DNA from 2 places in the Mycobacterium sp. 94-17 genome. Region 2 is predicted to be linked to the other one. Evidence: predicted binding sites of a transcription regulator. Region 2 holds the regulator's gene; the other holds the start of a gene.

Region 1 (15,040 bases), on a different contig from region 2:
GACGAACAGGCCGATGATCGTCGGCGACCCCCACGGGTCGAGCGTGCCGCCCCAACTGGTGGCCAGCGTCAGGCCCGCGGCGCCGAGGCCGACGAACGTGATGCCTGCGTAGTCGATGGCCGGCCGGGCGGCGGCGGCCAGTGCGGGAATCGTCGCTGCCGCAACGAAAATGACGACCACCGAGATGGGCACATTGACCCAGAATGCCCATCGCCAGGTCAGGTAATCGGTGAAGTACCCGCCGAGCAACGGACCGATGACGGTGGTGACGCCGAAGACCGCACCCAGGATGCCCTGGTATCGGCCGCGCTCCCGCAGTGGAACGACCTCGCCGATCAGCGCGCTGGCCGTGACGGTGATCGCCCCACCGCCGATGCCCTGCAGGGCACGCGCGCCCACCAGCATGGCCATCGACTGCGCCAGTCCGCACAGTATCGAGCCGATAACGAAAAAGATTATGGCGGTTTGGAATACGCGTTTGCGGCCCAACACGTCGCCCAGCTTGCCGACCAGCGCGGTGACAACGGTGGACGCCAGCAGATAGCTGGTGACGACCCAGGACTGGTGGCCGGCATCGCGCAGATCGGCGACGATGGTCGGCAACGCGGTCGCGACGATGGTCTGATCCAGCGCGGCGAGCAGCATGCCGAGCACGATGGCGATGAAGATCAGGTTGCGCCGTTGTGGGGTGATCAGCTCGCCACTGGCCGGTGGGCCGGACGACGGCGGAGTTTGGGTCGGTGCTCTCGAGCCCGTCATACTCCGCCGACGTTACCTATTTCGCCCGCGGCCCGCTCAGCTGGGTGGACGCGACACACACTGCGCCGAGTACAGCTCCACGCCCAACTTGTCCATCAACTCGAGCTGTGTCTCGAGGTAGTCGATGTGCTTTTCCTCGTCGGCCACGATGCTTTCGAACAGGGTCGCGGTGGTGGAGTCCTGCTTCTCCCGGCACAGGATGATCGCCGGCTTGAGCCGATCCATCACCTCGTATTCGATCGCCAGGTCGGCCTCGAACTGCTCGCGCAGCGTCTGCCCGATGCGCAGGGAGAAAAGGCGCTGGTAGTTCGGCAGCCCGTCGAGCAGCAGGATGCGGTCGGTGATCGCCTCGGCGTGTCGCATCTCGTCGAACGACTCGGCCCGGGTGTGCTCAGCCAACTCGGTGAATCCCCAGTTGTCCTGCATCTTGGAGTGCAGGAAGTATTGGTTGATCGCGGTGAGCTCGCTGGTCAACTGCTCATTGAGCAGCCGCAAAACTTCTGGATCGCCTTGCATGGGCACTCCTCGTGGTGTGAGCGGCTTGTCTTGTGTGGCCGCGGGGGGTGCGCTGGGCTGGAGCGCACAAACCCGGGCTCTAGCAGCACTTTGCCACGCCCGCGGGCATTGTTCTAGCAAGGTTTGGCTGCGCTCACTGGCGGCTGAAGAGGGTAAGCAGACCCTTAATTAGGTTAGACTTCGCTAACGAACTTAGGTTAGACTCCGCTAACAAGTGGGCCGGGTTTTCGACGAAGGGATGCCGACGTGCGGGAGGTGCGCTGATGTACGTGTGCCTGTGTGTCGGGGCCACCACCCAGACCGTGAGCGATGTCGTCGCGCAGGGCGCGTCGACCTCCAAAGAGATCGCCGCCGCGTGCGGGGCCGGCGGTGACTGCGGCCGCTGCCGGCGCACGTTGCGTGCCATCCTCGCCGCGTCGGCGGAGTTGGAGACGGCGCAGTCCGCTTAGCTCCCGCGTCAGCGCTTGTTATCAGCTTTGTCGCGTCAGTTTTCGTTGAGTCAGTTTTCGTCGCGTCAGCTTTTGTTGAAGGCGGCCAGGGCATCCGCATTGGCCTGCGCGCCCATGAGCTCGGCGAAGTGCGCGTTTTCCCGTGCGGTGGCGGCCACGATCTCCGGGCGGACCGGCTCCATCATCGTGTGCTTGACCGCCATCAGGCTCGAGATAGGCCGGGAGGCAAGGATTTCGGCGTGGCGGCGGGCCTCTGCCAACAGCTCGTCGGGTTCGCAGACGCGCCAGACCAGGCCCATGCGCAACGCCTCGTCGGCGCCGACCCACTCCGACGACATCAACAGCCAGGCCGCGTTCTGCCGGCCCACCAGCTGGGGCAGCAGGTATGACGAAGCCGCTTCGGGCGCCACGCCCAAGCTGGTGAACGGGCATTTCAGGCGGGCGGTCGACGACATGAACGCAAGATCGGCGTAGCCGAGGATGGTGGCGCCGATTCCGACGCCGACGCCGTTCACCGCGCAGATCAGCGGCTTGGGAAACGCGCTGAGCGCGTTGATGAGTCCGGTGAAGCCGTGCTTACCCGGGGTGAAGCCGGGGTCGGTGATCCGGGCCTGCATCTCGGCCAGATCGGTGCCGGCGCTGAAGCCGCGACCCGCGCCGGTGAGCAGCACGACGGCCACCTCGGGATCGTCGGCGGCGGCGAGCAGCGCCTCGGCCGTGGCGTCGTAGAGGGCCTCGTTGAACGCGTTGAGCGCCTCGGGCCGATTCAGCGTGAGGGTGCGCACCCGCTTTTCGTCATCGATCTGCAGCGTCACGCCAGCAGCCTAACGAGGCTAGCCGTTGCTGTAGACGCGGGTTGGGGCGATCAGCGCCACGGCGCGCCGCTCGGAAGCCATCACCCGGTCGTACTCGTCCCAGTTGTCGTGGGTGCCGCCCGCGGCGGTGAACACCTCGCGGAGCAGCAACCGCAGCTGATCCGCTTCGGTCAGCCAGGGCTGCTCATCGTCTGGGCCGACCAGTTCGGCGCGGCCCTCGACGGTCGCCCACTGCCATCCGTTGCGGAGAGTCACCGCCAGCTGCGGCCGGGCACGCAGGTTGGCCAGCTTGACTCTCCCGTACGTGGTAAAGCCGAGCACTTGGTCGCCATTCGAAGGGTGCGCCAGCAAGCCCACGTTGACCAGCGAAGCCTGCACCGTCCCGTCGGCGCGAACGGTCGATATCACCGCCAGGCCGCTTTCTCCCTTGGCCAGCGCGACTGCCTCGTCGAGTGTTGTCATGAGCGGTCCTCAATCCCGGAACGGTGTCTCGAATACGTACCGGCTGGTTGGCACGGTGTCGATGTTCTCGTTGGCACCGAATGCAGTTGTGCTGGCGACCATTCGGCCCAATCGGTCCTGTAGGTCGTCGTCATCGGTGGCTCCGAAGAAAGCCTTGAGGTCGGTGATGGCCTCCTGCGGGAACAACTCCTCGACGATGCCGGAGATTCCCGGTGCATCCGGGGTGAGCGCGCGCACCACCCAATTCTGGGTGTAACCGAACGTCGACTGCGTTTCGATGGCTACCGACGTGTGGTCACGCTGCCAACGGTTCAGCCAGGTTGGCTGATCCATGCCGTCGGGCCGGCGCAGCAGTGCGATGTTGGCCAAACCCGGTGTGCGAGCAGCGGACTCGACGGCGGGGGCGCTCAGTGGGACCGATTCGGTCACCAGGTACGCGGCCAGCTGCTCACATTCCTGGGCGAGAAATCTGAGTGCCGCAGTCGTCTGGTCGCCGTAGCATTGCTGCGTCCACATGCTCACCACCGCGGCCACCGGCGGATCCAACGTCGTCAGTGTCATCAGCGAATGACGCACGGCGCTGTCACGAACGTTCATCTGCAGCCCGGCGACGCCCAGTTGCAGCAACGCGTCGGCGACGTGGCCGCGTTGCCGGGCGCACCACGCGTCATCCGGCTCGGCACGCCTCAGCACGGCGATGACCTTCTCCATACGCAGAACCTACAGTCGGCGCGCGGTTACTTCACCAGCCGTACCGGGTGCTGGCTGCTGATCAATTCGCCGATGAGCCCGGCCAGCCGGCGGTAGGACTCGTCGCGCCCGCTCGACGATCGGAAAACCAAACCGATCCGCCTGCCCGGGCGGGGTGCGGCGAACTGCGCGAGGCCCAGGCGGCTTCGGGAGGCCTCGACCGGAACCGCGCTCTGTGGAATGAGCGTGACGCCCAGGCCACCGGTCACGCATTGCACGGCGGTGGCCAGCGACGCCGCCCGGGTATTGGCCAGCTCCGCTCGCACACCCGCCTTATGGCAGACGTCGAGTGCCTGGTCGCGCAGGCAGTGGCCCTCATCCAGCAACAGCAGCGGCAGGTCGGCCAGGGCGGTGGCCGGCACCCGGCGCTTGCCTGCCAACGGATGGTCCGGAGGCAGGACCAGTACGAAATCCTCGTCATAGATCGGGATCGCGGTGAGGCCGGACCCCTCGGCGGGCAGGGCGATCAGGGCCGCGTCCAGCGCGCCCTCCCGCAACACCGCCAATAGCCGTTCGGTCTGGTCTTCGGTCACCCGCAGCTTCAGCTCCGGCAGTTGCTCGGCAACGCCGGCCAGCACCGTCGGCAGCACATAGGGCGCCACCGTGGGTATCAGACCCAGCCGCATACCGGCCCGCAGCGGGTCGGACGAACCTGCGGCCGCGGCGCTGAACGCGTCCGCCGCTTCGACGACGGCCTGGGCGCGCGACAGCAGTTGCCTGCCCTCCGTTGTCAAAAAGACGCGCCGGGTAGAGCGTTCCACCAGCTGGGTGCCCAACCCGGCTTCCAACGCCGCCAGCGCCTGCGACAACGTTGACTGGCTTACCCCGAGAAGGGTTGCTGCACTGCTGAATTGACGCTTCTCGGCAACCGCGACGAAGGCGCGCAGGCCGGCGATGGTCGGTTGATAACTCTTATCGGACATACCGATAAGTCTAGTGGGAAATATCACCTTTACTTCAACTCGGTCGCACGGCACCATGGTGGAAGAAATCCTAATCTTGAACGAATCCAGACAAGGAGCGATATGCCTCTGCTGACCATCGGCGACCAGTTCCCCGCCTACGAGCTCACTGCGCTGATCGCGGGCGATCTGTCCAAGGTCGACGCCAAGCAGCCTGGGGACTACTTCACCACAATCACCAACGAGGACCACGCGGGTAAGTGGCGCGTGGTGTTCTTCTGGCCGAAGGACTTCACCTTCGTGTGCCCGACCGAGATTGCCGCCTTCGGCAAGCTCAACGACGAATTCGAAGATCGCGACGCGCAGGTGCTAGGCGTGTCGATCGACAGCGAGTTCGTGCACTTCAATTGGCGTGCACAGCACGAGGACCTGAAGAAGCTGCCCTTCCCGATGCTCTCGGACATCAAGCGGGAGCTGAGCTTGGGTACCGGTGTGCTCAACGCGGACGGCGTGGCGGACCGAGCGACCTTCCTCGTCGACCCGAACAACGAGATCCAGTTCGTCTCGGTCACCGCGGGTTCCGTGGGCCGCAACGTCGAGGAAGTGCTGCGCGTCCTGGACGCACTGCAGTCCGACGAGTTGTGCGCGTGCAACTGGCGCAAGGGCGATCCCACGCTGGACGCCGCCGAACTGCTCAAGCAGTCGGCCTGATTCCGGGCCTGATCGCATAAGGTCTGACATCGCATAAGGTCTGACAAGGAGGCGAGATGAGCGTAGAAAACCTCAAAGAAGCGCTGCCGGAGTACGCCAAGGACCTCAAGCTCAACCTCGGCTCGATCACGCGCACGACCGAGCTCAACGAGGAGCAGCTGTGGGGCACCCTGCTGGCGGGCGCCGCGGCGACCCGGAACACGCAGGTGCTCGCCGAGATTGGCGCCGAGGCGGCCGACGTCCTGTCCGCCGACGCGTACAACGCGGCCCTCGGGGCCGCGTCGATCATGGGCATGAACAACGTGTTCTACCGTGGCCGTGGCTTTTTGGACGGGAAGTACGACGACCTGCGCGCGGGGCTGCGGATGAACATCATCGCCAACCCCGGTGTCGAGAAGGCGAATTTCGAGCTGTGGTCATTCGCGGTCTCGTCGATCAACGGATGTCCCGACTGCGTGGCCGCTCACGAGCACACGTTGCGTGAAGCCGGGGTCAGCCGGGAAACCATCCAGGAGGCGCTGAAGGCCGCGGCGATCATTTCCGGTGTGGCACAAGCGCTCATCGCCTCCCAGGCGCTGGCAACCGTCGGCTGAACGCCTTGGTGACCAGCGCCGTGAATAGCGCCGTGACCGAACCCGCCTGGGTTCGGCACGCGATCTGGTGGCAGGTCTACCCGCTGGGGTTCGTGGGAGCATTCCCCACGGCCGACCCCGACGAGCAGCAGTCGCACGAGCCGCCGCAACCGGATGAGCACCGGTTGCGGCGGCTCGTCGACTGGCTCGAGCATGCCATCGAACTCGGGGCATCGGGCATTGCGCTGGGTCCGGTATTCGCCTCGCGCACACACGGTTACGACACGACCGACCACTACCGCATCGATCCCCGGCTGGGTGACGACGCCGACTTCGACCACCTCGTGGCCGAGGCGCATCGCCGCGGGCTGCGGGTCCTGCTCGACGGGGTGTTCAATCACGTCGGGCAGGATTTTGCACGCTACCGCGACGCGGCCCATGACGACGCCGCCGCGCGCTGGTTTCGTGGACGTCGCGGCCGCTTCGACACCTTCGAAGGACACTCCGGGCTGATCACCCTCAACCACGACAACCCCGAGGTCGCCGACTACGTCGTCGACGTGATGGCGCACTGGTTGGGGCGCGGCGCCGACGGCTGGCGCCTCGATGCGGCTTACGCAGTGCCGCAACGCTTCTGGGCCGTGACCTTGCCCAGGGTACGGGAACGTCACCCGGACGCCTGGTTCGTCGGCGAACTCATCCACGGCGACTACGCCGCGGTCGTTCGGGAGGCCACCTTCGACTCCGCCACGCAGTACGAGCTGTGGAAGGCGATCTGGAGCAGCCTCAACGACGGCAACTTCTTCGAACTGGATTGGGCGCTGCAGCGCCACAACGACTTCTTGACCGCCTTCGCGCCGCTGACGTTCGTCGGCAACCACGACGTCACCCGCATCGCCAGCCGACTGGGCGCGCCCGAGCGCGTGGCCCATGCGCTGGTGCTGCTGCTGACTGTCGGCGGGGTGCCCAGCGTGTACGCCGGCGACGAGCTGGGGTTCCGGGGCGTCAAGGAAGAACGGTACGGCGGCGACGACGCGGTACGACCCGAGTTCGGTTCTCCCCCAGTGTCACTCGACGACGCCGGCGTCGAGACCTGGCGGCTGCACCAGTATCTGATCGGCCTGCGGCGCCGCTACCCGTGGCTGCACGCGGCAGTCACCACCGCACGGCTGCTGCAAAACCGGCATTACGTGTACGAGACGCGCAACGGCGACGATGCCCTGCTGGTGGTGCTCAACATCGACGACGAGCCACTGCGTGTCTCGCTGCCGGAGCTGGGCACCGCCCGCGCAGTGGTGATCGGCGGATCGGCGGCCCCGCCGCAGCACGTCGTCGACACGGTCACCGTCGAGGCCGGGGGCTGGCGGATCCTGAGCCCGGCCTAAGGCGTCGTCAGCCGCTGCAACGTCAGCGGGTCCTGGCGGCCGTCGTAGTACTTGTCCAGCACCGCGATGAAGTCCTGGTTGTCCTCGGTGGCGCGGGCGAACAGCGTCATCGACGAGCACAGCTTGAGATCGTCCGGCGAGCCGAAGATCTGGCCGACCGATCGCCCCTGCACCGCGGTGACCAGCCGCGCGCACTCACGCAGCCGCGGGCCCAGGAGCTCGTGCTGCAGATATGCGGCGGCTTCGTCGAGCGAGTCGATGCCGAAACGGGCCGCCATGGCGCTGCCGCCCAGCCCGCGCAGCTGCGGAAAGACGAACCATATCCAGTGGCTGCGCTTGCGTCCGGCGCGCAGTTCGTCGACGACATCGGCGTACACCGGTTCCTGCGCCTGCACAAAACGTTTGAGATCGAAGGGGTCGCCTGCCGATTGCATATGACTACGGTTGCATACATGGCAGTTCGACGGCGAGTGCCCAAAGTCCGCGATCTCGCACCGCTGATGCACTTCAAGCGGCCCCGGTTCAACGCGACTCAGCGCCGCCTCGACGCGGCCCACAGCATCGAGGATCTGCGCGCCATCGCCAAGCGCCGCACCCCCAGGGCGGCGTTCGACTACACCGACGGCGCCGCCGAAGACGAGCTGTCCATCGCACGCGCGCGACAAGCGTTCCGCGACATCGAGTTTCATCCGACGATCCTGCGTGACGTCAGCAATGTCACCGCGGGCTGGAACGTGCTGGGCCAGCCGGTGGCCCTGCCGTTCGGAATCGCCCCCACCGGCTTCACTCGGTTGATGCACACCGAAGGCGAGATCGCCGGCGCGCAGGCGGCGGCCAAGGCGGGCATCCCGTTCTCTCTGTCCACCCTGGGCACCTGCGCGATCGAAGACCTGGTTGCCGCCGTTCCCCAGGGCCGCAAGTGGTTCCAGCTCTACATGTGGCGGGATCGCGAGCGCTCGATGGCGCTGGTGCGGCGCGCCGCCGCCGCGGGCTTCGACACCTTGCTGGCCACCGTCGACGTTCCGGTCTCCGGTGCCCGGCTCCGCGACAACCGCAACGGCATGACGATCCCGCCGACCCTGACGCTGCGCACCGTGCTCGACGCCGTGCCGCACCCGAAATGGTGGTTCGACCTGCTGACCACCGAGCCGCTGGCATTCGCGTCGCTGGATCGCTGGCCGGGCACTGTCGCCGAGTACCTGAGCACGATGTTCGATCCCAGCCTCACCTTCGACGACCTGGAGTGGATCAAGGCGCAGTGGCCCGGGAAGCTGGTGGTGAAGGGGATCCAGACGCTCGAGGATGCGCGCGCCGTCGTCGACCGCGGTGTCGACGGCATCGTGTTGTCCAATCATGGTGGGCGCCAACTAGACCGGGCCCCGGTGCCCTTTCATCTGCTGCCCACTGTCGCGCGCGAGCTCGGGAAGCACACCGAGATCCTGGTCGACACCGGCATCATGTCGGGCGCCGACATCGTCGCCGCGATAGCGCTGGGGGCCCGCTGCACGCTCGTCGGGCGGGCGTACCTGTACGGCCTGATGGCCGGCGGGGAGGCCGGGGTGAGCCGCGCCATCGACGTCCTCGCCGGCGGGATCCTGCGCACCATGGCGCTGCTCGGCGTCACCTGTCTCGAAGAGCTGTCGCCCCGGCACGTCACGCAGCTGCAGCGGCTGGCGCCCATCGATTCATGACGCGCGCTCAACAGCGCCGTTCGTCACGAGTGTGACGCTCGCCGCACACTCGTGGCCCAATGTGAAGCTGGCCGCACACTCGGCTAACCCGGGTATCCCGGGAACAAAGCGGCGCCCGGGTGGGTTAAGCGCATCAGACTCAACTTTTGGAGGACTTGATGGCTGAAGCCAAGTCTGTGCCGGTGCTGTTTGTCACCGACACCATCGTGCTGCCGGGGATGGTGGTGCCGATCGCCCTGGACGACGCCGCCCGCGCGGCGATCGACGCCGCTCAGGCGAGCGAATCCGGGCAGCTGTTGATCGCTCCGCGCCTCGAGGACCGCTACCCGTCGCACGGCGTCATCGCGAAAATCCTGCAGGTCGGGCGTATCGCCGGGGGCGGCACGGCCGCGGTGGTGCGCGGCGAGCGGCGGGCCCAGATCGGCGCCGGAGCGTCCGGACCCGGCGCGGCGCTGTGGGTCGAGGTGACCGAGGTCCCCGAGACCGAGACGACCGACGAAATCAAAGCGCTGACGGCCGAGTACAAGAAGCTGCTGCTGGCCATGCTGCAGCGCCGCGAGGCGTGGCAGATCGTCGACTACGTCAACAGCCTGACCGACCCGTCCGCCCTGGCGGACACGTCCGGCTACGCGTCCTATCTGACCGATGTGCAGAAGCGCCGGCTGCTGGAGACCGTCGATGTCGCCGAACGGTTGCGCGTGCTGATCGACTGGACCGGCGCGCATTTGGCCGAGGTCGAGGTCAACGACAAGATCGCCGAGGACGTGCGCGACGGCATGGAGAAGACGCAGAAGGAGTTCCTGCTGCGCCAACAGCTCGCTGCCATCCGCAAGGAACTGGGCGAGGGTGAACCCGACGGGTCTGACGACTATCGGGCCCGGGTCGAGGCCGCCGAACTGCCCGAGAAGGTGCGCGAGGCCGCGCTGCGCGAGGTCGGCAAACTGGAACGCGCCGGCGACCAGAGCCCGGAAAGCGGGTGGATCCGCACCTGGCTGGACACCGTGCTGGAGTTGCCATGGAACGTGCGGACGGAGGACTCGACGGACCTGGGCGCCGCCCGGGAGATCCTGGACGCCGACCACCACGGTCTGGACGACGTGAAGGACCGCATCGTCGAGTATCTGGCCGTGCGGGCCCGCCGCGCCCAGCGCAGCCTGCAGGTCGTCGGCGGCCGGGGCTCCGGCGCGGTGATGGTGCTGGCCGGTCCGCCGGGCGTGGGCAAGACCTCGCTGGGTGAGAGCGTGGCCCGCGCGCTGGGCCGCAAGTTCGTGCGCGTCGCTCTGGGCGGTGTGCGCGACGAGGCCGAGATCCGCGGGCACCGGCGCACCTATGTGGGTGCGTTGCCGGGCCGGATCGTGCGTGCGATCGGTGAAGCGGGATCGATGAATCCCGTTGTGCTGCTTGATGAGATCGACAAGGTCGGCTCCGACTATCGCGGCGACCCGAGTGCGGCGCTGCTGGAGGTGCTCGACCCGGCGCAGAACCACACGTTCCGCGACCACTACCTGGATATGGACCTGGACCTGTCCGATGTGATGTTCCTGGCCACCGCCAACGTGATCGAGAACATCCCGTCGGCGTTGCTGGACCGCATGGAGCTGGTGACCATCGACGGCTACACCGAGGACGACAAGGTGGCCATCGCCCGCGACTACCTGCTGCCGAGGCAGCGCGAGCGCGCGGCGCTGGGCGACGACGAGGTCACGGTCACCGACGCCGCGCTGCGCAAGATCGCCGCCGACTACACCCGAGAGCCGGGGGTTCGGCAGTTGGAGCGGCTGCTGGCCAAGGCGCTGCGCAAGGTGACCACCAAGATCGCGCAGGATCCGGTGACGATCGACGAGCCCGATCTGGTCGGGTACTTGGGTCGTCCCCGGTTCACTCCCGAGTCGGCCGAACGCACCGCGGTGCCCGGGGTGGCCACCGGCCTGGCCGTCACCGGACTGGGCGGCGATGTGCTCTACATCGAAGCGGGCGCGGCTGGATCAGATAAGCCAGGTGATGGGTCCTTGCAGCTCACCGGTCAGCTGGGCGACGTGATGAAGGAATCGGCGCAGATCGCGCTGTCCTACGTCCGCTCGCACGCCGTCGAACTGGGTGTCGACCCCAAGGCGTTGGACCGGCGCATCCACGTGCACGTGCCGGCCGGCGCGGTGCCCAAGGACGGTCCGTCGGCCGGTGTCACGATGGTGACCGCGCTGGTGTCGATGGCCACCGGGCGCCAGGTGCGCTCCGACGTCGGTATGACCGGCGAGGTCACGCTGAACGGCCGGGTGTTGCCGATCGGTGGGGTCAAGCAGAAACTGCTTGCCGCCCAACGCGCCGGCCTGTCAACGGTTTTCATCCCGGCGCGCAACGAGCCCGACCTGGACGACGTGCCGGCCGAGGTGCTCGAGACGCTGACGGTCAAACCCATGACCGACGTCGCCGAGATCGTCGCGCAGGCGCTCGAGCCCTCAGAGACCACGGCCGGGAAAGCTGCCTGAGCGCGGCCGGCGTGCGCGGCGTTAAATGGAACCGTGACTCTGAAGAGGCGGCTCGTCCATCGCGTGCAACGGTTCGTCGTCAATCCGATCGGTCGTCAGTTGCCGGTGACCATGCTCGAGACCATCGGCCGCAAGAGCGGGCAACCGCGCCGTACCGCGGTGGGCGGGCGCGTCGTGGACAACCAGTTCTGGATGGTCTCCGAACACGGTGAACACTCGGACTACGTCCGCAACATCAAGGCCAACCCGGCTGTCCGGGTGCGGGTCGGCGGCCGGTGGCGTAACGGGACCGCTCACCTGTTGCCCGACGACGACGCCGCGCAGCGCCTGGGCAAGCTGCCGCGAATGAACAGCGCCGTGGTGCGCCTGATGGGCAGCGACCTGCTGACGGTCCGCGTCGATCTGGACTGATGGCTTACGACGAGGACCTGGCGAACCGGATCCGCGAGCTCCTCGGCACCGAGCCCGGTGTCGAGGAGAAGCGCATGTTCGGCGGTCTGGCCTTCCTGATCAACGGGAACATATCGGTGGCCGCCAGCGGCCAGGGCGGGATGTTGGTGCGGATCCCGGCGGACGACCTCGACGCATTGCTGCAGCGCGCGCACGTCCACCCCATGGTGATGGGCGGCCGCGACGTTCGCGGGTGGCTTCGAGTGGACTCCGCCGGCATCGCCACCAAACGACAGTTACAGGGCTGGGTGCAGCGCGGTGTGGACCACGCGCGCAGCCTGCCGCCCAAATGACCGGCGCGCGCGTTACACGGTGAGGTTTTAGGCGAATGCCAGTCACCCTGGGCCGGCCGCCACGGTGAGCGCATCCGCCACCCATTGCGTCCGGGTTTGCTCCCGAGGGGCGTGGGTACGCGGGTGCCCATGGACAAGCGGGTGCGAAGACTGCTCGACGTCGCCGGTACCACCTACGCGGCGCAGGCGCGCATCACGATGCGCGACACGCCTATGCCACTGTTTCAGCTGCTGGTCCTGTGCATGCTGGCCAGCAAGCCGATCGACGCCGACATCGCCATGGCCGCCGCGCGGGAACTGTTCAAAGCCGGCCTGCGGACACCCAAAGCCGTGCGGGAGGCCGACCGCCGCACCATGATCGACGCGTTCGGGCGGGCGCACTACGTGCGCTACGACGAGAGCTCTGCGACCCGGCTCGCCGAGATGGCCGAGCGCGTTCGCGACGAATACTCCGATGATCTACGCCGGCTGGCCGATCGCAGCCGGCACAACCCGACGGCGGCCAAACGAATGCTCAAGGAGTTCAAGGGAATCGGCGACACCGGCGCCGACATCTACCTGCGCGAGGTTCAAGACGTGTGGATGTGGGTGCGGCCGTACTTCGATGGCCGCGCCACCGCCACCGCCAAGCGACTGGGATTGCCCGCCCAACCGGCCAAGCTGGGATCGCTTGCGCCGCCGGCTAATGCGCGGCTAGCCGCCGCACTGATCAGGGTGTCGCTGGATGACGATATGCGTGCGCGGGTGGCCGGCTGAGCGACCTGTGACGATACGCATCGGTACATCGGGGTGGTCGTACCACCACTGGACGAACGTGCTGTACCCGCCCGGCACGCCGGCTGGCGTGCTACCTGGAGGTGTTCGACACCGTCGAGCTGAACGCGAGTTTCTACCGATGGCCCCGGGATTCGACCTTCACGGGCTGGCGCCGGCAGCTGCCGGAGGGCTGCACCATGTCAGTCAAGGCACATCGCGGATTGACGCACTACCGCCGGCTTGCCTCACCCGAGCCGTGGATCGAACGGTTCGAACGTTGGTGGCGGCTGCTCGGTGATCGGCGCGGGGTGCTGCTCGTGCAGTTGCACCCAGAACAGGAGCGCGACGACGCCCGCCTGGATTCGTTTCTGACCCTCATGCCCGAATCGATCCGCGTCGCCGTCGAATTGCGGCACCCGTCGTGGAATGACCCCGCCGTGTTCGAGTTGCTGGAACGCCGGCGCGCCGCCTATGTGGTGACCAGCGGACTCGGCCTGCAGTGCATCCCCCGGGCGACCACCGACCTGGTGTACATCCGCATGCACGGCCCGGATCCACAAGCCGATTACGCCGGGTCCTATTCCGAGAACGACCTGCGCCGCTGGGCCGACCGGATCGGCCAGTGGGACAGCGACGGGATCGACGTGTGGATGTATTTCAACAATGACCTCGGCGGCCATGCGGTCCGCAACGCCCTGGCCTTGCGCAAGCTCCTGCGTTGAGCCCGCACGAGTAGGCTGGAATCTTCGAGGAAGAACGGGGCACCCATCATGGCCGGCTCGACCAGCTTCGTCATCGTCGGCGGCGGACTCGCGGCGGCCAAGGCCGTAGAAGCGCTGCGGGACAACAGCTTCGGCGGGCATATCACCGTATTCGCCGATGAGGAGCGGCTGCCCTACGAGCGGCCCCCGCTGTCGAAGGAGTATCTGGCGGGCAAGAAGTCGCTGACCGATTTCACGGTGCAGAACTCAGGCTGGTACCGGGACAACAACGTCGACCTACGGTTGAGCACCCCGGTCACCACCCTGGACGCCGCCGGCCACACCGTGGGGCTTGCCGACGGCACCACCATCGGTTACGACAAACTGCTACTGGCGACCGGCTCGGCCTCGCGCCGTCCGCCGATCCCGGGCTCGGAATCCGGCGGGGTCCACTATCTGCGCACCTACGAAGACGCGGTGGCGTTGAAATCCGTTCTCACCGAAGGGGATTCGCTGGCCGTCGTGGGTGCCGGGTGGATCGGGCTGGAAGTGGCCGCCGCGGCCCGTCAGCGCGGCGTCGAGGTCACCGTGGTCGAGGCGGCCAGACAACCGCTGCAGGCCGCCCTGGGGGAATCGGTCGGCGAAATATTCGCCGCCCTGCATCGCGAGCACGGCGTGGATCTGCGACTCGAGACCCAGGTCGAGGAGATCACCCGACAGGACCGAGCGGCGAGAGGTCTGCGGACTCGCGACGGGGCGACGATCGCGGCCGACGCCGTGCTGGTGGCCGTCGGCGCCAAGCCGAACACCGAACTCGCCGAACAGGCCGGCCTGGCCACGGGCGACGGCGGGGTGCTGGTCGATGCCTCGTTGCGCACCAGCGACCCCGACATCTACGCCGTCGGCGACATCGCCGCGGCCGAACACCCGCTCCTGGGCACCCGGATCCGCACCGAGCACTGGGCCAATGCGCTCAAGCAGCCGGCGGTGGCGGTGGCCGGGATGCTCGGCACCCCAGGCGAATACGCGGAGCTGCCGTACTTCTTCACCGATCAGTACGACCTCGGCATGGAATACGTCGGGTACGCGCCCGGCTTCGCGCGGGTGGTGTTCCGCGGTGACGTCGCGGGGCGTGAATTCATCGCGTTCTGGCTCGACGCCGACGACCGGGTGCTGGCCGGAATGAACGTCAATGTCTGGGACGTGCTCGACGATGTCAAAGCGCTGATCCGGTCCCGGGCCCCGGTCGACGTCGACACGTTGTGCGATCGGCAGTCGCCGCTGGCCGGTCTGCTCGGCTGAGTCGTCAGACGGTGTGCTCGTCGGCGCTGCGCCGCACCGG
Region 2 (15,040 bases):
GCGGCGCAGTCGTGGTCGTGGTCGATGGCTCCGGCGTCGTGGTGGTGGCCGGAGGCTCGGTGGACGGTGGCGGCGGCGCCGGGACCACGGTGACGGTGGTGCTGCTGTCCGGTCCGGTGATGGTCACCGTTTGCGGCGGCTGGCTGGGCGGCGACGTGGGGCTGACCGGGGTGGGTTTGGTGAGCAACAGGTTGATCGCCAAGATCAGGGCTATCAGCACCGCCGCGCCCGCCGCGGCGACGCTCAGCACCAGCGCCGTGCGCTTGTACCAGGGCAGCCGCGCCGGGACATCGGCGTAGCGGCCGCCGGTCGCATTGTCGAAATCCCTTGCCTCGTCGGCATATTCGCCGGTGGCGTCCCGCCCCGTATAGGGCACGGGCTCGTCGTTGTCGGCGTCTTGCGACCACGCCAGGGCGTCGTCCACGTCGGTGGCCTGTGCACCCCGAGTGGCCTGGGTCATGTCGACCCCGGTGGTGCCGACCATTTCGGTCGGCGCTTCCACGGCGGCGGCCGCGGCGGTCGGTGCTGCACCGGAGGCGTAATGCGGGCCGAGCGCCGCCGCGCCGAGGGCGGCGGCCAACACGGGCTGCGCGGAGCTGTGCACCGGCACCCCGAAGCGTTGCGACAAGCGCGCTTTGAGTAACGGGATGTTCGCGCCACCGCCGCTGATCGCGATGGCGCCGAGCCTGGCATTGGGAATTGCGTTGCGCCGCAACGACGCATCGACCGACGAGAGGAGACGGTCCAGCGGTGCGGAGATCAGTTGCTCGAAGTCGGTGCGGGACAGCTGCGCACCCTCGCCGGAAACCCCGGCGAGGGTGCTCACCGCGGCGGTCGACAGTTGCTCCTTGGCGCGCCGGCACGCGCCGAGCAGGCGGGCCTGCGACCCGGCCCGCGCGGAGCCGCCGAGCATGGCCGTGCTGACGTCGGAGGCCAGCAGGTGATCGAGGATGAGCTGGTCGATCACGTCGCCGGAAAAATCTGTGTACCGCGCGGCCGGGCCGACGGGCGCGAAGCCGGCCCTGGCGTCCATCAACGTGACGGTGGTGCCGCCGGCGCCGAAGTCGCACAGTGCGATCACGCCGTCGGCCCCGAATCCCGGCGTGCCGCGCAGTGCCGCGAGCGCGGCGGTGGCGTCGGAAACCAGGATCGGCGCCACCCCGCCGCGGGCGAGGTCGGATTGGACGAAGAACTCCTCACGCAGGGCCGCGAGCTGGTCCTGGGACCAATAGGCGGGCACCGCGATGGTGATCGGTGATCCGTAGCCCACCGCGCGCGCCATGGCTTCGACGGCCTCGACCGTCAGGGCCGCGCCGACATACTTGGTGCCGTCTGCCGCCACCAACGGCGCGCGGTCGCCGACACGTTCGACGAACCCCCGCAGCACCAGGCCGGACTCGGTCAGGTTCGGATTCTCTTCCGGCAGGCCAACTTCGGTGGGACGGTGTTCGAATAGCGTCAGCACGGAGCTACGGGTCACCGGAGCGCTGCCCGCGCGGGCGGCAACCAGGTTGGCCACCCCGATCGATAGCCCGAGCGACTCGCTCATGTACTACACCCCTGTGTCCGTTGTCCCGTTGCCGTCGCACGGCGGCGGTTCGCCCCACCGTAAGCGGACGTGGATTGCAGCGAGTGTAGGGCTTCGCCGGCGCCAGGCGGCGGAACCGTGATCGTGTTCGCCACCCGCTCGCTAACGCAGGCCCGGCGGGACCGTGACCGGACTCGGCACCCCGGGGATGGTGATCACCGACGGCAGCTGCGGCAGATGGTGGTGATGCGACGGCTGCTGGGTCTGCCCCCCGGTCGGTTCCTGCTGAGTGGGCTGCTGCGCCGGTGGCTGTTCGGCGCTGCTGCTCGGCGACGTCGTGGTGGGCGTGGTGGACGTCGTGGTCGACGTGGTGGGGGCCGTAGTGGTAGTCGTCGTTTTCGGGACGTGGCTGACGGTCTGTTGTCCGTGGATGAGCTCGATGATGCCGTAGACGATCAATGCAATCAGGATGACGACGGAGGCCAGCCACGCGATGAGCATCGCGGGCTTGCGGTACCAGGGAGTCGGCTCGGTTTCCTGGTCGAACGGATCGACCACGCCCGGCTCGGCGAATCCCTGCGGCGGATGCGGCGGGGGACCGGTCGAGGGAATCTCGCCTGTCGGCGGCTGTTCGCGCACACCGAAGTCGCCGTGCTGCGTTGGCCGGTTGTGGAAGTCGTCGCGTGGGCCATTGGATGCCACGGCACCGATGGTACTGACCGCGCCTGCCAATCTCCTGATGCCGACCCCTGAGGGAGGCCAATGCGACGTGCGTCCAGTAAGGCTTCTCGAAAGGGTCCTACAAGTCGATTGTGGCGCTCGACACACCCACCAGCCCATTTTTCAGCCGAATAGCGTTGTAGTACAATATAACTGGCTTCTATACCGCCTTTGACTGACGTCGAATTGATTCGTTTTGCGTCGGTATGGATGTCAGACGGCAAGCCCGCAGTAAGCGTTGCGCCGTTCGGTCTGGGCAGGTCACAAGCGAGCCGAGCGAAACTGCTGGAAATGCGAATAACCCGTCCGCTCCCAGCACGTAACACGCATCCGCCACCACAGCGGCGACAGCGGTGATTCTTGCGGGCCCGGAAAACCGCGGCGAGCGACCATGAAATCCGAGCACCAGATAAGGAGGCGATCGCGATGAACGGCAGGCCCGCGGACCAGCCCGAGATTCGTCATTGCCGCTACTGCGTCACGGGCCGAAACGGCAAGTGCATGCGAGTGCGCTTCCTACACCGACACCAGCGCTGGTAGTGGCCGCAGACGATTCGGCAGGCCGCGAATGGTGGTCAGGGTTCCGCGACGACGCTCTGACCGCGGCGGGTTGGCTCTCTCGTACGGCAGGGCTGCGCAAGGAGACCGCTGCAGGCGCAGATGCGGCTGACGCGGAAGTGTCGCAGAGCGCCGGGGCGGAAAAGCAACTGACGAGCGCCGTGGTCGTCATTGCGCTCGTTTCGGCGATTTCGGGGATGCTCTACGGCTACGACACCGGCGTCATTTCCTGGGCTTTATTGCAGCTCACCGAGGACTTCAACCTCACCGAGGGCTGGAAGCAGGTGATCGCCGCCAGCATCCTGCTCGGCGCCGTCGTGGGGGCACTGACGTGCAGCTGGCTGTCCGATCGATGCGGACGGCGCGGCACATTGTTGATGCTGGCGGTGGTGTTCATCATCGGTGCACTGTGGTGCGCCGACGCGCCCGATGCCGTCGTGCTGTCGCTCGGGCGGCTAGTCCTGGGCTTCGCCGTCGGCGGGGCGACGCAGACGGCACCGATGTATGTCGCCGAGCTCTCGCCGCCGGCCTACCGGGGCCGGCTGGTGCTGTGCTTCCAAATTGCCATCGGGGTGGGCCTGCTCGTCGCCACCCTCGTCGGTGTCTCAGACTCGGTCTCCTGGCGAGGGCCGATCGGAATCGCGTCCGTACCCGCCGCGATCATGCTGTGGCTGTTGCTGCGGCTGCCGGAAAGTCCGCGCTGGCTGGTCAAGCATGACGATCGAAACGCTGCACGAGCCGTGCTGAAGCATGTCCGGCCGGAGGGCTACGACGTGGGCGCCGAGCTGGACGAAGCGACCGAACTCGCGCGCGTCGAACGCACTGCCAGCACCCGCGGGTGGAGTGGGTTACGTGAAGCCTGGGTGCGCCCGGCCCTGGTCCTGGGTTGCGGCATCGCGGTGTTCACCCAGCTCAGCGGCATCGAGATGATCATCTACTATTCGCCGACCATATTGACCAACGACGGTGTGTACAGGTCCATGGCGCTGCAGGTGTCGGTGGGCTTGGGTGCGGCGTACCTGGTCGCCCAGCTGGTCGGGTTGGCCATCATCGACCGGGTCGGTCGGCGCCGGCTCACCCTCATCATGGTGCCGGGTGCGGCGATCAGCCTGTTCGTGCTCGGCCTGCTCTTCGTCACCACCGACAGCGGTCACGAAGTGATCCCGTACATCATGATCTGCCTGATCGCCTTCATGCTGTTCAATGGCGGCGGCCTGCAGCTGATGGGCTGGCTGACCGGCTCGGAGACCTATCCGCTTGCGGTGCGACCGGCGGCCACCGCCCTGCAGTCTGCAACGCTGTGGGGGACAAACCTACTCATCACGCTGACGATGCTGTCGCTCATCCACGCGATCGGGACCGGCCCCTCGATGTGGGTCTACGCGTTGTTCAACGTGGCAGCGTGGATCTTCGTATTCTTCCGCATGCCCGACCTCACCGGCAGAAGCCTGGAGGAGATCGAAAACAAGCTGTCCGAGGGGAATTTCCGACCGTCCGACTTCGCGCGCTGACGAATTCTGTTGCGCAGCAGGATGTTCGGGTAGCAGTCCGAAAGCCTCGGCGATCGAGGTCGCCGGGCTGCCCGAATTTCTGATGCAGGCCAGCGGCGACGCACCCGCAAGCTGAAGAACGTAGCTGACGACCCGCGTTGGTGGTTAGGTCAAGGTCGTGGATTCCCTGGTGAAATTGTTTCGAGACACGGGCGCGGTCCGGATATCGGTCTGCGTGGCCCTCGGAGTCGCCGTCGCCGTCGTGGTCGGCAACACGGCCGGTTGGCGTTTCGCACTGGCCGGCTGGATTGTCACCGCCGGCACGTATGTGGTGTGGACGCAGCTCATCCTGCTCGGCATGGATGCCGAGCAGACCTGCCGATGGGCGACGCGGGAGGACCCGACCCGGTGGGTCGCCGACGCGGTCATCCTGTCGGCGAGCGTCGCGAGCCTGGGCGGTGTCGGCTACGTGGTGGCCGCGGGCTCACGCGCGGGCCACGAAGCCCTGGTGGCCGCCGTCTTCGGCATCTTGACCGTCGCCGCCTCCTGGGTCGCCGTGCACACGCTGTTCACCGTGCACTACGCGCGGCTCTACTACTCGGACCAACCGGGCGGCATCAACTTTCACGATCCCGAGCCGCCCCGGTTTCGGGACTTCGCCTACCTCGCCTTCACCGTCGGGATGACCTACCAGGTGTCAGACACCGAGATCGGACTGAGTTCGATCCGGGCGACAGTATTGCGCCACGCGCTGCTGTCCTACCTGCTCGGGGCGGTTGTCCTGGCGGTGACGATCAATCTGATCGCGGGATTGGGCTCCAAGATCTGATCGGCGAAGGCTCGAACGGGGTCCGGCAAGATTCAAAAACGGCTCCCAACGCAAACCCCCGGGTCCTAACCTTCTTGCGGGCGTGAACAGGACCCTGGCTAACGACGAGAAGGAACCGGGACGATGAGTGGCCTTATCAGCCGAGTCGCGGCCAGAGCGTGTGCGGCTGTGGTGGCGATATTCGTCGGCCTGGCCGGGCAGTCGGGCGCCGTGGCGCTGGCCGACACCGCGGGCTCCTACGGCGATCCCGCCAGAGCCGCCCAGTATTGGGCGCCACAGTCATTCGGCAACAACTGTGTATTGATGTCGGTGGCGGGTGTGGTCGGCCAGATCACCGGCCACATGCCCAGCGAGCAGGAGATCGTCGAGGTGGCCAAGAGCACCCCGAGCATCGCCGAACAGGGAAAGCCGGTATATACCGACCCCAGTGGGGACGGGGCCGATACTCGCGATATTGGAGTGTTGTTGGCGCACTACGGTATTCACGCCGTCACCTCCGATGATGCCAAGGGTCAGACAGCGCTGGCGGCCTTGGAGAACGCGCTTGGCTCGCGGCACGCGGTGATGATTGCGGTCAGCTCGGGAACCATCTGGGACGGGGAAAAGCCCAAAGACGGCGACCATGAAGTCGTGGTCACAGGTGTGGATGCCGCCAAGGGCATCGCGCATCTCAATGACAGCGGCGCCGAAGACGGTAGCGACGAGCAGGTGCCCATGACCACCTTCATGCGGGCCTGGCAGGGGGGCGACTTCGAAATGACCGTCACCAGGGAAACGGTGCAATAGCCCTTCAGGCCCCTAGAACGTGTTGACCTTGTCGACGCTGACGAACATGCCGTGCTTGGTCGCCTCGTTGGTGAAGCGGGTGCCGTCCGCGTCGGCGACGATCGTCCAGCCCTGGGCGAGGTAGGTCTTGTAGTCGATGGTGACGGTCGGGATGGCCCCCAGGTTGCCCAGCACCCACTGCACCTTGCCGCCGGTGTTGATGCTGACGCCGTTGGCGTGCTCACCGTCTTGCAGCGGGGAGTTGGTGAACGGCGCCTCGCAGCCGACGGTCTCCTTATTGATCTGGCAGCGCGTCACGCCGGATTTGGTCTCGATGAAGACGTAGCCGTTCTGGTCGGGCGGCAGCGGGATGGCGCCCGCCGGATTGCCTGGGTTCTCCGGCGGGGTGGAGGGGCCCGGCGCGGGGGCGGCGGTGGCCGGCGGTGGTGTGGACCTGGGTGTGGGGAACGACGGTTCGGTGGGTCCCGCCCCGGGCGAGGCGACCGGCCTGCCCCCGATGACGGAGCTGCAGCCGGATGCCAGTTCCGAGCCGGCGACCAGGGCCACGAGCAGCAGCGAACCACCGGCCAGGCTTCGCCGCGCATTCTCCGAAAACCGCACCCGCCGCTCCCCAGACGATTCGAATAGCGGCACTCAGGTTACGCACCGAGAGGCGAAAGTCGCTGCACCGGCGCGGCTATCGATGCAGAGCCGATGGCCCAGGTTTATCGCCGCGTGACCGATCCGTCGGCCCGACTCGGGAGGGCGCCGCTACAGGTCCAACAGCTTTTCGGCGTTGCGGTGGCTGATGGCGGCACGCTCGTCGTCCGACGGCGGCAGACCGTCGAGGAAGGCACGGGCGTCGACCATCGACCCGAACGGGTAGTCGGCCGAGAAGGCCACACGGTCGATCCCCACCTGGGCGACCAGGTTCGCGTACGTCGCACAGTCGTTGAAGTTGGCGAACGTGTAGTGGAAATTCTCCCGCAGATAGGAGCTCACGGGGCGTCGCAGACCGGTCACCTCCGGTGTCAGCTTCGCGTCGAAGCGCGGCAGCATGAACGATGTCGCTTCGCCCATGTGCCCGATGATCATCTGCAGCGACGGGTGACGATCGAACACGCCGCCCAGAATCATGCGCAGTACGTGGGTGGCGGTGTTGATGTGCCACCCCCAGCCCACCGTGGCCAGCGTGAACGTGACGGGCTCGGCGAAACCGGCGTAGCTGGATTCGATGACGCCCGCGGGCGGGATGGTCGGATGCAGATAGATCGGCGCCTGCAGGGCGGCCGCGCGGGCCAGGACGGGCTCGAAGCGGGGGTCGTCCAGGTAGCGGCCCCGGCTGTGCCCGTTGATCACCGCGCCGACGAACCCGAGCCGGTACACCGCCCGCTCGAGTTCGTCGGCCGCCTCATCGGGGGCGCTGATGGGCAGAGTGGCAAAGCCCGCCAACCGATCCGGGTACCGCTGGACCGCCGCCGCGAGCTGGTCGTTGCAGTCGCGCGCAAGCGGAACCGCCTCGTCCGGATCCAGCTGCTCCACCCCGGGCGCGGCCAGCGACAGCACCGCCAGGTCGATCCCGGCCTCGTCCATCGCCGCGATGCGGCCGTCCCCGAGATCGCTGGCCGGTTCCACGATGCCGGGCCGCGACGCCAGCCAGGCGCCCGGGCCGCGCAGGAATTCGGTTGTGGCGTAATGCTCTTCGAGCGCGATGACACGCATCTGAACTATCCTTCGAGGACTCGAGCGGCGGCGTTCCAGTACGGTGGCTCGTCGCGGCGGGTGGCCAGGCGGATGGTTTTGGTGCCACGGTATGCCCACCGGCGCGATCGGTGCCAACGATATCTTCTGATGATTGCCATCACCATCCGCGATACTTGCTGGCATGGAGCTTCGCCATCTCGAGTACTTCCTGGCCGTTGCGGACAGCCGAAGCTTCACCGGAGCGGCCAGGCGGCTGCGCGTCGTGCAGTCGGGGGTATCGGCCACAATCAAAGCGCTCGAACGCGAACTGGGCACCGACCTGTTCGTCCGGGGCCCGGCCGGCGTGGCACTGAGTCCCGCCGGGGAGGCGCTGCGACCCCACGCCCGGACCACCCTCGACGCCGCTCGCGCGGCAAAGGACGCGGTGGGCGCCGCCCGGGGGTCTGTGCGCGGCACCGTCACGGTGGGGACGCTGACCTCGGTCCGCGTCATCGACGTGCCGAGCGTGTTGGCCGAGCTACGCGCCCGTCATCCCGAAGTCGTCGTCCATCTGCGCGCCGCCAGCGCCGGGTCGGCCGGTCTGGCCGCCCAATTGCGCGACGGGGAACTCGACGTCGCTTTCCTGGTATTCACCGGGCCGCCACCGGCCGACCTGCGCACCCGGCTGGTCGCGTCGGTGCCCCTGCCCCTGGTCGTCCCCGCGGAGCACCCGCTGGCCGGGCGCAAGGCGGTGTCGCTGGCCGACCTGGCGGGCATGTCCTTCGTCGACGGGCCGCCGGGCTACGGCAACCGCGCGGTGGTCGACAACGCGTTCGCGGCCGCGGGCGTCGAGCGGACCGTCGCGGTGGAGGTCGCCGACATCGGCACCGCGGCGACCTGCATCCGCAAGGGGCTGGGAATCGGCTTTCTGAGCTGGTCCATTCTCGCGGGCATCGACACCTCGGGGTTGGTCACCGTCCGGATCACCGGGCATGACCTGCAGTGGCGCCTATACGTGGCAACCTCCGCGGCCCGCCAGGCCAGCGCGGCGACCCGGGCGCTGCTCGCGCTCATCGAAGAAGCCACCGACGGCGCCGCGAATTTTTCGCCGACCCCGGGAACAAGGCGGGACGGGTCACCGTTAACATGATCGATAAGTTGAGCGAACCACACTCAATACCGGGTTGACAGCCCGCCGGCCCCAGGGGCAGGCTTGAGCGGGGTTCACTCAGCATAGTGGCACCAAACAGGCTCTACACAATTCAGGAGGAATCACTATGGCTCGTGCGGTCGGTATCGACCTCGGGACCACCAACTCCGTCGTCGCGGTCCTCGAGGGCGGGGACCCAGTCGTCGTCGCGAACTCCGAGGGTTCGCGGACCACGCCGTCTGTCGTCGCCTTCGCGCGCAACGGCGAGGTACTCGTCGGCCAGCCCGCCAAGAACCAGGCGGTCACCAACGTCGACCGGACCATCCGTTCGGTCAAGCGGCACATGGGCACGGACTGGTCCATCGAGATCGACGGCAAGAAATACACCGCTCAGGAGATCAGCGCCCGCGTGCTGATGAAGCTGAAGCGCGACGCCGAGGCGTATCTGGGCGAGGACGTCACAGACGCCGTCGTCACCGTGCCGGCGTACTTCAACGACGCCCAGCGCCAGGCGACCAAGGAAGCCGGCCAGATCGCCGGCCTTAACGTGTTGCGGATCGTCAACGAGCCGACCGCGGCCGCGCTGGCCTACGGTTTGGACAAGGGCGAGAAGGAACAGACCATCCTGGTCTTCGACCTCGGTGGCGGCACGTTCGACGTCTCGCTGCTCGAGATCGGCGAGGGTGTGGTCGAGGTCCGCGCCACCAGTGGTGACAACCACCTCGGTGGGGACGACTGGGACGACCGCGTCGTCGAGTGGCTGGTCGATAAGTTCAAGGGCACCAGCGGAATCGACCTGACCAAGGACAAGATGGCGATGCAGCGGCTGCGTGAGGCCGCCGAGAAGGCCAAGATCGAGCTCTCGAGTTCGCAGAGCACCTCGATCAACCTGCCTTACATCACCGTCGACGCGGACAAGAACCCGCTGTTCCTCGACGAGCAGCTGACCCGCGCCGAATTCCAGCGCATCACACAGGATCTGCTGGACCGCACCCGCAAGCCCTTCCAGTCCGTGATCAAGGACGCCGGCATCTCGGTCTCCGAGATCGACCACGTGGTGCTGGTGGGCGGTTCCACCCGCATGCCCGCGGTGTCCGAACTGGTCAAGGAGATGACCGGGGGCAAGGAGCCCAACAAGGGCGTCAACCCCGACGAGGTGGTGGCCGTTGGTGCCGCGCTGCAGGCGGGTGTCCTCAAGGGTGAGGTGAAAGACGTTCTGCTGCTTGATGTCACACCGCTGAGCCTTGGCATCGAGACCAAGGGTGGCGTGATGACCAAGCTGATCGAACGCAACACCACGATCCCCACCAAGCGGTCGGAGACCTTCACCACGGCCGACGACAACCAGCCGTCGGTGCAGATCCAGGTCTTCCAGGGTGAGCGCGAAATCGCTTCGCACAACAAGCTTCTCGGATCCTTCGAGTTGACCGGCATACCGCCGGCCCCGCGCGGCGTGCCGCAGATCGAGGTCACGTTCGACATCGACGCCAACGGCATCGTGCACGTCACGGCCAAGGACAAGGGCACGGGCAAGGAGAACACGATCAAGATCCAGGAGGGCTCCGGCCTGTCCAAGGAGGAGATCGACCGGATGATCAAGGACGCCGAGGCGCACGCCGAGGAGGACCGGCAGCGTCGCGAAGAGGCCGACGTCCGCAACCAGGCCGAGTCGCTGGTCTACCAGACGGAGAAGTTCGTCGCTGAACAACGTGGTGCAGCGTCCGAGTCCGGGGGGTCCAAGGTTCCCGAGGACACCCTGTCCAAGGTCGACGCGGCGATCGCCGAGGCCAAGACGGCCCTGGACGGCACCGACATCACCGCGATCAAGGCGGCGATGGAGAAGCTGGGCCAGGAATCGCAGGCGCTCGGACAGGCGATCTACGAGGCCACCCAGGCCGCAGGCGAGCAGGCCGCAGGCGCGGCCGACGGCGCGTCCGGGTCCGCGGGATCCGCTGACGACGTCGTGGACGCGGAGGTGGTCGACGACGACCGGGAGTCCAAGTGACGGAAAGCAAACCGCAGGAACAGGTGACGGTCACCGACAAGCGGCGAATCGATCCCGAGACCGGTGAAGTACGGCAGGCCCCTCCCGGCGACACGCCGGGAGGGGCGCCGGCCGCGGAGAACGCCGAAGAGGCCGGCAAGGCCGCGGAGCTGCTCGGTGATCTGCAACGGGTGCAGGCCGACTTCGCCAACTATCGCAAGCGGGCGCTGCGCGACCAGCAGGCCGCGGCCGACCGGGCCAAGGCGGCCGTCGTCAGCCAATTGCTGGGCGTGCTCGACGATCTCGAGCGGGCACGCAAGCACGGCGACCTGGAGTCCGGGCCGCTGAAGTCGGTGGCCGACAAGCTGGAGGGCGCGCTGACCGGCCTCGGCCTGGCGGCGTTCGGCGACGAGGGCGAGGATTTCGACCCGGTGTTGCACGAGGCCGTCCAGCATGAAGGCTCTGGCTCCGAAGGCTCCCGGCCGGTGATCGGGACCGTCATGCGGCAGGGCTACAAGCTGGGCGACCAAGTGTTGCGCCACGCTCTGGTCGGCGTGGTCGATACGGTCGGCGACGAGGGCGGGCAAGCGGCCGTTGTCGATGAGTCCGTCACGGCGGCCGGGGAGACCCGGCCGGCCGAATCGGACGATAACGCCGGCACATCCGGTGAATAGACCACACAATCAGCACAACCAGGTGAGGGGGTGACGCGACGTGGCCCAGCGTGAGTGGGTCGAGAAGGACTTCTATAAGGAGCTGGGCGTCTCCTCTGACGCCAGCCAGAAAGACATCAAGACGGCCTACCGCAAGCTGGCCTCGGATCTGCATCCGGACAAGAACCCGGCCGGAGCCGAACGGTTCAAGGCGGTCTCCGAGGCCTACAGCGTGTTGTCCGACGAGGCCAAGCGCAACGAGTACGACGAAACCCGAAGGCTGTTCGCCGGCGGCGGCTTTGGCGGGCGCCGGTTCGACGGCGGCGGGTTCGGCGGCTTCAACGTCGGCGGCGACGGCGCCGAGTTCAACCTCAACGACCTGTTCGACGCCGCGGGCCGCACCGGCGGCGCCAACATCGGCGACCTGTTCGGCGGGTTGTTCGGGCGGGGTGCGAGTGCCCGTCCCAGCCGGCCGCGGCGCGGCAACGACCTCGAGACCGAAACCCAGCTGGATTTCGTCGAGGCGGCCAAGGGCGTGGCGATGCCGCTGCGGCTGACCAGCCCGGCGCCGTGCACCAACTGCCACGGCAGTGGCGCGCGGCCGGGCACCAGCCCGAAGGTGTGTCCCACCTGCAACGGCTCCGGCGTGATCAACCGCAACCAGGGCGCCTTCGGGTTCTCCGAACCGTGCACCGATTGCCGGGGCAGCGGCTCGATCATCGAGCACCCCTGCGACGAGTGCAAGGGCACCGGCGTCACCACCCGCACCCGCACCATCAACGTGCGGATCCCGCCGGGCGTCGAGGACGGACAACGAATCCGGCTGCCCGGGCAGGGCGAGGCGGGGTTGCGCGGTGCGCCGTCGGGTGACCTGTACGTGACGGTCCATGTGCGCCCGGACAAGGTGTTCGGACGTGACGGCGACGATCTCACGGTGACCGTTCCGGTCAGCTTCACCGAGTTGGCCTTGGGCTCAACCATTTCGGTGCCCACGCTGGATGGCAAGGTCGGTGTCCGGGTGCCCAAGGGCACCGCCGACGGCCGGATCCTGCGGGTGCGCGGGCGTGGTGTGCCCAAGCGCAGCGGCGGTAACGGCGACCTGCTGGTGACCGTAAAGGTGGCCGTACCCTCCAATTTGGAGGGCGCGGCCCAGGAGGCGCTGGAGGCATACGCCGCCGCCGAGCGCGCCAGCGGCTTCGACCCCCGGGCGGGATGGGCGGGTAACCGCTGATGGCCAAGAACCGCAAAGAGGAGGCCCGAACCTTCCTGATCTCGGTGGCCGCCGAGCTGGCGGGCATGCACGCCCAGACATTGCGCACCTACGACCGTCTCGGCCTGGTCAGCCCGAGCCGGACATCCGGTGGGGGACGGCGGTATTCGGAACGCGACGTCGACCTGCTGCGCGAGGTGCAACGGCTCTCTCAGGCCGAGGGAGTCAACCTCGCCGGCATCAAGCGGATCATCGAACTGACAAATCAGGTCGAGGCCCTGCAGTCGCGGCTGAAAGAAATGGCCGAGGAAATCGCGACGATGCGCGCCGGCCAGCGCCGCGATGTGGCGGTGGTGCCCAAGAGCACCGCCGTGGTGGTGTGGCAGCCCCGTAATAACCGCCGATGATATTGCGATCCAGGCGTTTTCGTGACGCTGCTCAGACCCGGATGCAGAATTGCGCCACCGCCGGCTCGCCCGGCGGCGCACATCGATAGCCGCCCCGGCGCAGCGCGTCGGTCGGCGCCGCCATCGGCTCGAAACAGATCAGATCCTCGGCCGGCGGCGCGAAAATCTGCGCAGCCGGATAGCCGCGCTCGAAGTGCACCTCGATACGGCGCCCGCCGCCGGACACCGCGAACGCTGCACCGTCGTCCACCTGGTCGTAGGCGTCGTCGAAAGCTTTGTCGCGCAACGCCTCTTGGCGGTCCGGCTGCAGCTGCGAGTCGCCGGCGGGCAGCCCTTTGTCGTCGAGGCGCAGATGCCGCAACGGCGGTGTCTCTATCACCCAATCGGCGCGCGCAGTATCGGGCAGTCGCAGATAGGGGTGAAACCCGAAGCACAGCGGCACCGCACGGTCGCTCGTCGGGCTGACCGTGGTCATAACCGTCAGCGCCCGGTCGCTGAGCCGGGCCGTCACCGTCAGCACGTGCGGATACGGGAAGCCGGCCAGCAATCGGGGATCGGCGCCGAAATCCACCTGGGCGGTCAGCTCGTTGCCGGTCTGGGCGGTCACCCGCCAGCCGGGGTAGGCGGCCAACACGCCATGAATGGGCAGCCCGTTGGGGTCGGCGCGCACACCGCTTTCTCCCGGCGTCAGGGTCACGGTGACACCCTGGGCGGTATAGGTGTTGTCGCCCAACCGGTTTGCCCACGGATACAGAATCGGGATGCCCATCGTCTTGCCGTCGGTGATGTAGGCGTCCAGGCCGCGGCGCTGGCCCAGCAACTCCACGCCGGCGTCGCGTAGCGACGTGCCGATCATGCCCGCCTCGGGGACGAATTGCGCGACTACCTGCGACGAAGGATCGCTCAGGGTGACGACATTCATGGCTACCTCCATAGCGGGTCGTGCTGAATGCGTTCCGGCGCAGCACCTTTGGCGAGCAAGGCGGCCTTGGTGGCGGCGACCATCGCCGGGCCGCCGCTGACCAGGATCTGCCGGTCGCCCCAGCCGCCGTACTTGGTCACCACGTCGGGCAGCCGCCCGATCTGGTGCACGTGCAGGCCCCGTGGCGGTGTGACGTCGGCGTAGTCCGCGGCCCACGACGGGTCGCTGTTGTACTCCGAGACGGGCGAGACCGACAGCCACGGATTGTGCGAGGCGACCTGCCACAGGGTGGGCAGATCATAGAGTTCGCAGCGGTAGCGGGCGCCGAAGAACAGATGCACCCGCGGGTTGACCGCGTACCGGGACAGGTCCATGATCAGCGCCCGCAGCGGCGCGACGCCGGTGCTGCCGGCAACCATCAGCACGTCGCCGCCGTCGCGGTCGACCCGAAGGCCGCCGTGCGGGCTCGACATCCGCCAGCGGTCGCCGGTGCGGGTTTCGTTGACGATCGCGGTGCTGACCAGGCCGCCGGGCACCAGGCGGACGTGAAACTCGATCCCGCCGCCCGGATCGGCCGGAATGGCGGGGCTCAGATAGCGCCAGCGGCGCGGGCACTGCGGCACGTGCACGTTCACGTACTGGCCGGCGTGGTAGTGCGACGGCTGATCGAGCTGCAGCCGGACAACCGCCAGATCCCGCGACACCCGCCGGTGCGCTATGACGGTGCCGTCCCACCAGGCGGGTCCCTCGTCGGCGTCCGCGGCGCCGCTCATCACCCCGGTGATCAGGTTCAGCGACTGCCTGGCCGCGTCGTCGACGGCGTCGTTCCAGGCCTGACCCAGATGGCTGCGCAGCGTCGCGAACAGGGCGCGCCGCAGCGTCTCGTAATGCCGCGGCAGCACACCGTATTTGCGATGGTCGCGCCCGAGCTGGGCCAGAAAAGCCACCGGCTCCTGCGCGCGCCGCTCCACCAGCTCGCCGTACACCCAGTGCAGCGCATGGCCGAAAGCGAGGCGCTGGGCGCGCATTTCGGGCGGGAACAGATCGCGCACCGAGACGTCGAGGGCGAACCACTGGGTGTAAAAGCGGTGCACGAGCCCACCGGAGTCGCCCACCGAGCCGGAGTCGACCGAGGCGAACG

What was found. Region 2 encodes HspR, which represses chaperone genes until heat shock. Its sites were predicted from a motif close to ANNTGAGTNNNNNNNACTCANNT; they were not measured.
Region 1: the regulator HspR is predicted to act here: its motif matches at 9,135-9,157, upstream of lon (endopeptidase La).

Annotation. Positions count from the first base shown of each region.
Region 1 is NZ_JAPIYN010000009.1:113,121-128,160, forward strand. Features, by position in the region: gene OQ789_RS12885 (MDR family MFS transporter) at 1-759, opposite strand, end outside; gene bfr (bacterioferritin) at 796-1,275, opposite strand; gene OQ789_RS12895 ((2Fe-2S)-binding protein) at 1,539-1,724, shown strand; gene OQ789_RS12900 (enoyl-CoA hydratase/isomerase family protein) at 1,790-2,539, opposite strand; gene OQ789_RS12905 (PPOX class F420-dependent oxidoreductase) at 2,558-3,001, opposite strand; gene OQ789_RS12910 (hypothetical protein) at 3,011-3,712, opposite strand; gene OQ789_RS12915 (hydrogen peroxide-inducible genes activator) at 3,739-4,674, opposite strand; gene OQ789_RS12920 (peroxiredoxin) at 4,777-5,364, shown strand; gene OQ789_RS12925 (alkyl hydroperoxide reductase) at 5,421-5,957, shown strand; gene OQ789_RS12930 (alpha-amylase family protein) at 5,978-7,321, shown strand; gene OQ789_RS12935 (DUF1810 domain-containing protein) at 7,318-7,755, opposite strand; gene OQ789_RS12940 (alpha-hydroxy acid oxidase) at 7,774-9,012, shown strand; gene lon (endopeptidase La) at 9,171-11,498, shown strand; gene OQ789_RS12950 (nitroreductase family deazaflavin-dependent oxidoreductase) at 11,532-11,909, shown strand; gene OQ789_RS12955 (TfoX/Sxy family protein) at 11,909-12,241, shown strand; gene OQ789_RS12960 (endonuclease) at 12,371-12,997, shown strand; partial or broken gene OQ789_RS12965 (DUF72 domain-containing protein) at 13,005-13,719, shown strand; gene OQ789_RS12970 (NAD(P)/FAD-dependent oxidoreductase) at 13,768-15,000, shown strand; gene OQ789_RS12975 (NAD-dependent epimerase/dehydratase family protein) at 15,005-15,040, opposite strand, start outside.
Region 2 is NZ_JAPIYN010000003.1:70,673-85,712, forward strand. Features, by position in the region: gene OQ789_RS05010 (Hsp70 family protein) at 1-1,549, opposite strand, end outside; gene OQ789_RS05015 (hypothetical protein) at 1,691-2,230, opposite strand; gene OQ789_RS05020 (sugar porter family MFS transporter) at 2,926-4,317, shown strand; gene OQ789_RS05025 (DUF1345 domain-containing protein) at 4,484-5,125, shown strand; gene OQ789_RS05030 (hypothetical protein) at 5,249-5,911, shown strand; gene OQ789_RS05035 (hypothetical protein) at 5,924-6,511, opposite strand; gene OQ789_RS05040 (amidohydrolase family protein) at 6,662-7,612, opposite strand; gene OQ789_RS05045 (LysR family transcriptional regulator) at 7,776-8,723, shown strand; gene dnaK (molecular chaperone DnaK) at 8,851-10,728, shown strand; gene grpE (nucleotide exchange factor GrpE) at 10,725-11,381, shown strand; gene dnaJ (molecular chaperone DnaJ) at 11,422-12,591, shown strand; gene OQ789_RS05065 (heat shock protein transcriptional repressor HspR) at 12,591-12,977, shown strand; gene OQ789_RS05070 (aldose 1-epimerase) at 13,009-13,899, opposite strand; gene OQ789_RS05075 (FAD-binding oxidoreductase) at 13,902-15,040, opposite strand, start outside.